DNA from 3 places in the Chromobacterium rhizoryzae genome. Region 3 is predicted to be linked to each of the others. Evidence: predicted binding sites of a transcription regulator. Region 3 holds the regulator's gene; each other region holds the start of a gene.
What was found. The regulator FNR, encoded in region 3, switches genes on or off when oxygen is low (the NO sensors DNR and NnrR bind a similar motif). The targets are predictions, from matches to a motif close to TTGATNNNNATCAA.

Region 1 (2,264 bases), 2.1 Mb from region 3:
GGCCACACCGTCAGGTCCAGCACATTGTCCAGCATGCGCACCGACATGCGCACCACTTTCTCGAAGCTCTTGAAGTCGAAGCTGGGCTTGTCGCCAAAGGGCTGACGCACGTGGCGGCACAGATTGATGGAGCCCAGATCGCAGCAGCCGTAATCCGGCAGCGGCTGCTCGCCGCAGGGGTTGGTGGACTCGATCACCTCGCAATAGGACAGATTGTTGTCCTGATTGATGCGGGTCATGAACAGCACGCCCGGCTCCGCGTGGTCGTAGGTGGAGGCCATGATCTGCCGCCACAGCTCGCGCGCCGACACCGCGCGGTAGACCCACAGGCCGTCCGCGCGCTGATAACTGTCGGGGAAAGCGTTGGACGACGGCTCCACCGCGTGGGTCAGCTCCCAGGCGGCGTCCGCCTCCACCGCGCGCATGAAGTCGTCGGAGACGCCCACCGAGATATTGAAATTGCGCAGATCGCCCTGGTCCTTGGCGTGGATGAAGTCCTCCACGTCCGGGTGGGAAATGTCCAGCACCCCCATCTGCGCGCCGCGGCGCGCGCCGGCGGACTCCACCGTTTCGCAGCTGCGGTCGAACACCCGCATATAGGACACCGGGCCGGACGCGCGGCTATTGGTGCCCTTGACCCGCGCGCCCTTGGGACGGATGCGCGAGAAGTTGTAGCCGACGCCGCCGCCGCGGCGCATGGTTTCCGCCGCCTGCAGCAAGGCCTCGTAAATGCCCACCTTGCCGTTTTCGGTTTCGGACACCGAATCGCCCACCGGCTGCACGAAGCAATTGATCAAGGTGGCGCGCAGATCGGTGCCGGCGGCGGAATTGATGCGGCCGCCGGGAATGAAGCCGTTTTCCAGCGCCTGATAGAACAACGGCTCGAAACGAGCCGGCTCGCTTTCCAGCGCCGCCAGCGCCTTGGCCACGCGCAGGCGCACTTCGCTCACGCTGTGTTCGCCGTTCTTGGCGTATTTTTCCAACAGCACCTCGCGGGAGATGTCCTGCTCGGTCATGGCGGCGATGTTTTCCTGCTTCATGGTTCCCGGTTCCTCTTGAATTGCGGCCTGCGGCGGCCAGGGCGGCCCCCTTCCAGCATGCAATGGACCGTGTGGGCCGCAAAAGGTTTCAACACGTCCGATACGCAATATCTGGAAAAGAAAAACGGCGTATTACACTATATGTAGTTACGCCGTTCGTTGACACATATCAAGCGCTATTCCACGCCGCCGCCGCTTTTCCCGCTTGTCATGGGTAAAAACACGACGCGCGGCCGCCGCCTCACGGCGTCTTCAGCTTCACCTCCAGCGGCACCCCGTCGCGGCCGGCGGAGACCTTGACCGGCTCGCCCAGCTGGATGCGCTCCTGCAAGGCCGGATCGGTCTTGAGCATGGCCGCGCGCGCGTTGGCGGCGCGTTGCTTGGCCAGTTGCTGCAGGCTGGCGTCGGTGATGCTCTGCGCGGCGATCAACTCGTCCCGCAGCAGCTTGCCCAGGGCCGCGCCGGACGGCCCGCCCGGCTTCAGCGTGTGGCCCAGCAGCTTGAAGCGGCCGATCTGCTTGCCGTACACCGATTTGACCGCGGACAGGATTTCCTCGTCCTGCATGTCCGGCAGCGGCAGCGGCTCGCCGGCGCCCAGCTGGTGGCCGGCGGCGGCGAAGATCGCCAGATCGGTTTGCGCGCGCGCCATTTCCTTGCGGTCCGCGTCGGCGTTGTAACCGCCGCTGATGGACAGCATCAACTTGGGCCGCTTGACCATCAGCCCGGCCACCTTGACCAGCTTCTCCCGCTCCGGCGGCGTCACATTGGCCTCGCCGGCCACGAAGCGGATATCGTCGAAGCCCTCGCCGCCCAGCAAGGCGCCCAGCGCGCGGAACGGCGCGGTCACCACCTTGGTCACCACGTTGACGATGGCTTTCCAGATGATCTTGCCGTAGCTGAACTGCGGATCGTCCAGACTGCCGGCCACCGGCAGGTCCAGATCGATGCGCTTGTCGCTGTCCTCCAGAATGGCCACCGCCAGCCGCAGCGGCAGCCGCGGGCCCTTGTATTCGCTGTCCGGCAGCTCGTCGCCCAGTTGCAGGGAATCGATCACCACCCGGTTCTCGCCCTTGAGCTGGCGCTGCTCCAGCAGATAGCGCAGGTCCACCGACAAGCGTCCGTCCTTGACCTGCCAGCCGGCGAAGTTCATCGAATACGGGTTCAAGGTGCCCATGGAGATATTGCGGAAGGCCAGGGTGATGTCGGTGTTGTCCGTGGGCGCCA
Region 2 (2,264 bases), 260 kb from region 3:
AGCAGGAAGCCGATCACGGTGGCCTTGCCCACTTCTTTCATGTTTTCCGCACGGCTGGAGAACATCGACGCGCCTTCGATGCCGATGAACACCCATACCGTCACCAACATGGTGCTCTTGACTTGATCGACGACCGAGCCGAGTTTGGCCGAGCCCCAGAAGTCCAGATTAAAGGTATCCACTTTGAAGGCGAAAATGACCAGCAGGATGAACAGCGCCAGCGGCACCAGTTTGGCCACGGTGGTGATGGTGTTGATGAAGGCCGCGCCGTGCACGCCGCGCAACACCAGGAAGTGCAAGGCCCACAACAGAATGGACGCGCAGACGATGGCGGTGGTGGTATTGCCCTCGCCGAACACCGGGAACCAGAAGGCCAGCGCCGAGAACATCACCACAAAGTAGGATACGTTGCCGATCCAGGCCGAAATCCAGTAACCCCAGGCCGAGTTGAAGCCCATATAGTTGCCGAAACCCGCCTTGGCGTAGCCGTAGACGCCGCCCTCCACTTCCGGTTTGCGATTGGCCAGCATCTGAAAGGCGAATGCCAGAGTCAACATCCCGAAGAAGGTAATCACCCAACCGATCAAGATGGCGCCGGCTCCGGCGCCCGCCGCCATGTTCTGCGGTAGCGAGAAGATGCCGCCGCCGATCATGGAGCCCACCACCAGAGCGGTCAGCGCGCCAAGCTTGAGCTTGGGAGCGCCGCCGCCTTGGGTTTCAGTTTCCGTAGACATTTTCGTTCTCCGTGAGAGTACATTAACCTGCAAATCTGTTGTTATATAATTAAATTCTTATCATCTGAGACAATGGTATACCCCGGATTTAGTGATCGCCAGAACAGTCGAACATCCGTTTGACCTGCGTCAAATAGCGTCCTCCCGCTCCATTCGCCCCATCCCGACATTAGAACAAAAGCTTTATAGAAGCCCCAGGCACAATTGGCAGAACTAACAATTGTGCTGCGCACAAAACATTTAATTAATTTTGTATTTAATTTTTATTAAAAATAAAACGCAATATCAGATTGTCTGAACGCGTCCAATAGAGAAGAGCCGCAAACGGCCAAAAGAGACGGGACAAAGAAGCAGTGAGATAAAGATGGAGAGAGGAGACGGAGAATAAGGCAGGCGGCCACGGCAATTGCGGGCAAAAAAAGTGGATGCGGCCCACCACCGCATCCACCAACACACACATCAAGAGGATAAACACATCCTGTTTGCCCAGGCGCTCACTCCGGTTTTTTCACGTTCTTGAAAATCGCCACCAGAGCGCCCAGCACCACCAAGGTGGTCACCACAATGGTCACCAAGCTTAAAATGCCGACATCGTCGGAAAGAAGAAGAGTCAGAAGTTCCATCGCCACTCCTTTTCCGGGGCCACGCCCCATATAGGTTTCTTGATCCTCATCTTAGCCAGTTGGGCGGCCCGTCCATTGACGCAAATCAAATGGCATGACCCCCAAGTTTGATGCAAGACAAATAAAAAGCCCCTGGCTCGCGCCAAGGGCTCATTTCCTAAAAATCAGCAACTTATATCATTACAGTTGTGCGTCAGGCGATACAGTTCGAATCAGTTCAGCTGAAAAAATCGGCTTACGTCATCCCTGTCTCGCCGGCGTGTTCACTTGCTGCCGCCCATGTCCTTGGACAGGAAGAAGGCGTCGGAGAAGAACTCGTCTTCCGGCAAGCCGCGCTCGCGGGTGAAGCTGCCGTGCGCGGCCTCCACCATCAGCGGCGCGCCGCAGGCGTAAACCTGATAGCCGGCCAGATCGTCGAAATCCTCCAGCACCGCCTGGTGAACAAAACCGGTGCGGCCCGCCCACTCGTCGCCCGGCAGCGCGTCGGACAGCACGGGGATGAAGGTGATGTTGGGATGCTGCGCCTGCCAGGCGCCGGCCAGATCCGCCATGTAAAGATCCGCCTTGGTGCGCGCGCCCCAGTAGAACACCATCTCGCGCTGGATGCCGCTATGAATCGCGTGCTCGATGATGCCCTTGACCGGCGCGAAGCCGGTGCCGCTGGCCACGAAGAGAATGGGCTTGTCGGAGTCCTCGCGCAGGAAGAAAGAGCCCAGCGGGCCTTTGAAGCGCATGATCTCGCGCTCCTTCATCTGACTGAACACATACTCGGAAAAAGAGCCGCCCGGCTGATTGCGGATATGCAGTTCCAGGAAAGCGTCGTCATGCGGCGCGTTGGCGATGGAGAAACTGCGCTTCTTGCCGTCCTTCATCAGGATGTCGATGTATTGGCCTGCCTTGAACTGCA
Region 3 (2,264 bases):
AAATGAGTCTTGAGCAAGGTCATCAATCGTTCCAGTTGCGCGTCGGACAAGAAAGTGGGGGTGCCGCCGCCGAAATGCAGCTGTATCACTTGCTCGCGGCGGCCCAGACAGGAGGCGATCATGCGGACCTCCTTCTCCAGGTAGTCCAGGTACAAGTCCGCTTTGCCGCTGTCCTTGGTGATGATCTTGTTGCAACCGCAGTAGTAGCAGATAGTGTTGCAAAAAGGTATATGAGCGTACAATGATAAAGGTTTCCGGTTGGCGCCGATGCTGCGCTGCCGTAGCCAGTGGATGTAGTCTCTTTCGGCAAAACCCGGCGTAAAGCGATCCGCTGTCGGGTATGACGTATATCTAGGACCTGTCCCGTCGAGGCGCTCAATCAGCGCGCGGTCGAATTCAAAATGGGCAGGAGAAAATGGGTGGGTGGTCTTCATGTCGTATTTGGATGGCAAAACCTCTGGTGGACTGGTAAATTTGCGGAAATCCTGCGAATTTCGCTTTGATAAGGGTCAAGCTTCATCGCAAGCTTGTACTAAACATGCCATGTCCGATCAGAACCATATCTCTTTGCATAACCTGAAGGTCTCCTGCTCCAACTGCAGCCTGAAGGAACTTTGTCTACCTGTGGGGCTTAACCGCGAGGAGCTGACCCAGCTCGACGCGGTGATCCGCCAAAGCCGCCGTTTGAAGCGCGGCGAGTACTTGTTCCGCAGCGGCGAAGGCTTCCGTTCGCTGTTCGCGGTGCGCACCGGCTTCTTCAAGACCAGCGTCGCCAGCCAGGACGGCCGCGAGCAGGTCACAGGCTTCCATATGTCCGGCGAACTGATGGGCCTGGACGGCATTTCCGCCAATGTGCACGGCTGCGACGCCATCGCGCTGGAGGACAGCGAGGTGTGCGAGCTGCCGTTCAGCCGCATGGAGAGCCTGGGCCGCGAAATTCCCACCCTGCAGCACCATTTCTACCGTCTGATGAGCCGCGAGATCGTTCGCGATCAGAATGTAATGTTGTTATTGGGCAACATGAAGGCGGAAGAGCGCCTGGCCGCCTTCCTGCTCAATCTGTCGCAGCGTCTGTCCACCCGCGGCTTCGCCGCCAACGACTTCATCCTGCGCATGAGCCGCGAGGAAATCGGCAGCTTCCTCGGCCTGAAGCTGGAAACCGTCAGCCGCACGCTGTCCAAGTTCCAGCAGCAAGGCTGGATCACCGTCGATCACAAGCACATCCAACTGGTGATGGTGGACGAATTGAAGGCGCTGATTTCCGGCTGCGCTCACGCCAACGGACATTGATTCCGCCGCGCGGGCGGACAGATGGAAAACGCAAGGCAAGCCCTCGGGCTTGCCTTTTTTCATGGGGCCGGCGCGCAGTCCGCGATTTGCAGCAGCAGCCGCGACAGCGGCGCTTCCTGAGGCCAGCCCGGCGGCACGGCGAAGCCGCGGGCCACTTCATGCCAGTCGCCGTCGGGGCCGGGTTGCAGTTCGGCCAGTAGCTGCGGCGCCTCGGCCTGTTCCAGGCGCGCGCGCAGTTCCGCCGCGTCGGCGGTGTGTTCCCGTGAGCGGCGCGCCGGCGCCAGCCAACTGAGCCTGGGCAGCCAGGCCCAGCGCGAATCCGCATTCAACGCCGGCCAGTCGCCGCGCAGCGGCCAGTATTGCCCGTACAGCGGCTGGGCGCCGGGCGGCGCTTCCGGCGCGGTGTCGCGGGCGTGGAAGAGCCAGCCGCTGAGCCGGGCGCCGACCGCGCAGCCCTCAAAGCCCGCCGGAAGCGTCGCTTGCGCCGCCGGGTGGCGGGACAGGCGCAGCTGGGTTTGCAGTTTATGGGCTTTCAGCGCCCAGGCGTCGCGCAGGCTGGGGCCGGTCAAGGTGTCCGCGCTGCGGCCCAGTTGCAGATAGAACTTGCTGGCGGCTTCCAGATGCAGCGGTTGGCCGTCTAGGCGCAGCAGGAAGTCGAACTCGCCGACGGTGCGGCCGTCCGGCGCGCGCACCGGCAGATTGCTGGCCACCAGTTCGATGTGCGGCGCCAGCCGGAACCAGAAGGACAGCAGCCGTTCCGCGTAATGGCCCAGACGGCGGGTGGGCTGGCGCGCCAGCCAGTGCTGAAGTTCGGCAGGATCGGCGTCCAGCGTTTGCAGCAAGGCCGGGCCGTCGGCCCCCAGCAGCCGCTGCGGCGGGATGTCCGCGCCGCTGCGCCAGGGAGAGGGCGCGGAGAGCAGAAAAGCCAGATCGCGCACCGCCGGGTGCGCGTAGGGCAGGGTGAACGGCGGCTT

Region 1: the regulator FNR is predicted to act here: its motif matches at 1,200-1,213, upstream of JC616_RS08825 (adenosylcobalamin-dependent ribonucleoside-diphosphate reductase).
Region 2: the regulator FNR is predicted to act here: its motif matches at 1,433-1,446, upstream of JC616_RS19565 (DUF3149 domain-containing protein).

Annotation. Positions count from the first base shown of each region.
Region 1 covers NZ_CP066126.1:1,920,054-1,922,317, reverse strand. Annotated here, with positions in the region: gene JC616_RS08825 (adenosylcobalamin-dependent ribonucleoside-diphosphate reductase) at 1-1,040, opposite strand, end outside; gene JC616_RS08820 (DUF748 domain-containing protein) at 1,282-2,264, opposite strand, start outside.
Region 2 covers NZ_CP066126.1:4,309,650-4,311,913, forward strand. Annotated here, with positions in the region: gene arcD (arginine-ornithine antiporter) at 1-734, opposite strand, end outside; gene JC616_RS19565 (DUF3149 domain-containing protein) at 1,229-1,357, opposite strand; gene JC616_RS19570 (CDP-6-deoxy-delta-3,4-glucoseen reductase) at 1,621-2,264, opposite strand, start outside.
Region 3 covers NZ_CP066126.1:4,051,002-4,053,265, reverse strand. Annotated here, with positions in the region: gene hemN (oxygen-independent coproporphyrinogen III oxidase) at 1-434, opposite strand, end outside; gene fnr (fumarate/nitrate reduction transcriptional regulator Fnr) at 544-1,290, shown strand; gene JC616_RS18390 (DUF1853 family protein) at 1,350-2,264, opposite strand, start outside; gene JC616_RS18385 (RNA methyltransferase) at 2,263-2,264, opposite strand, start outside.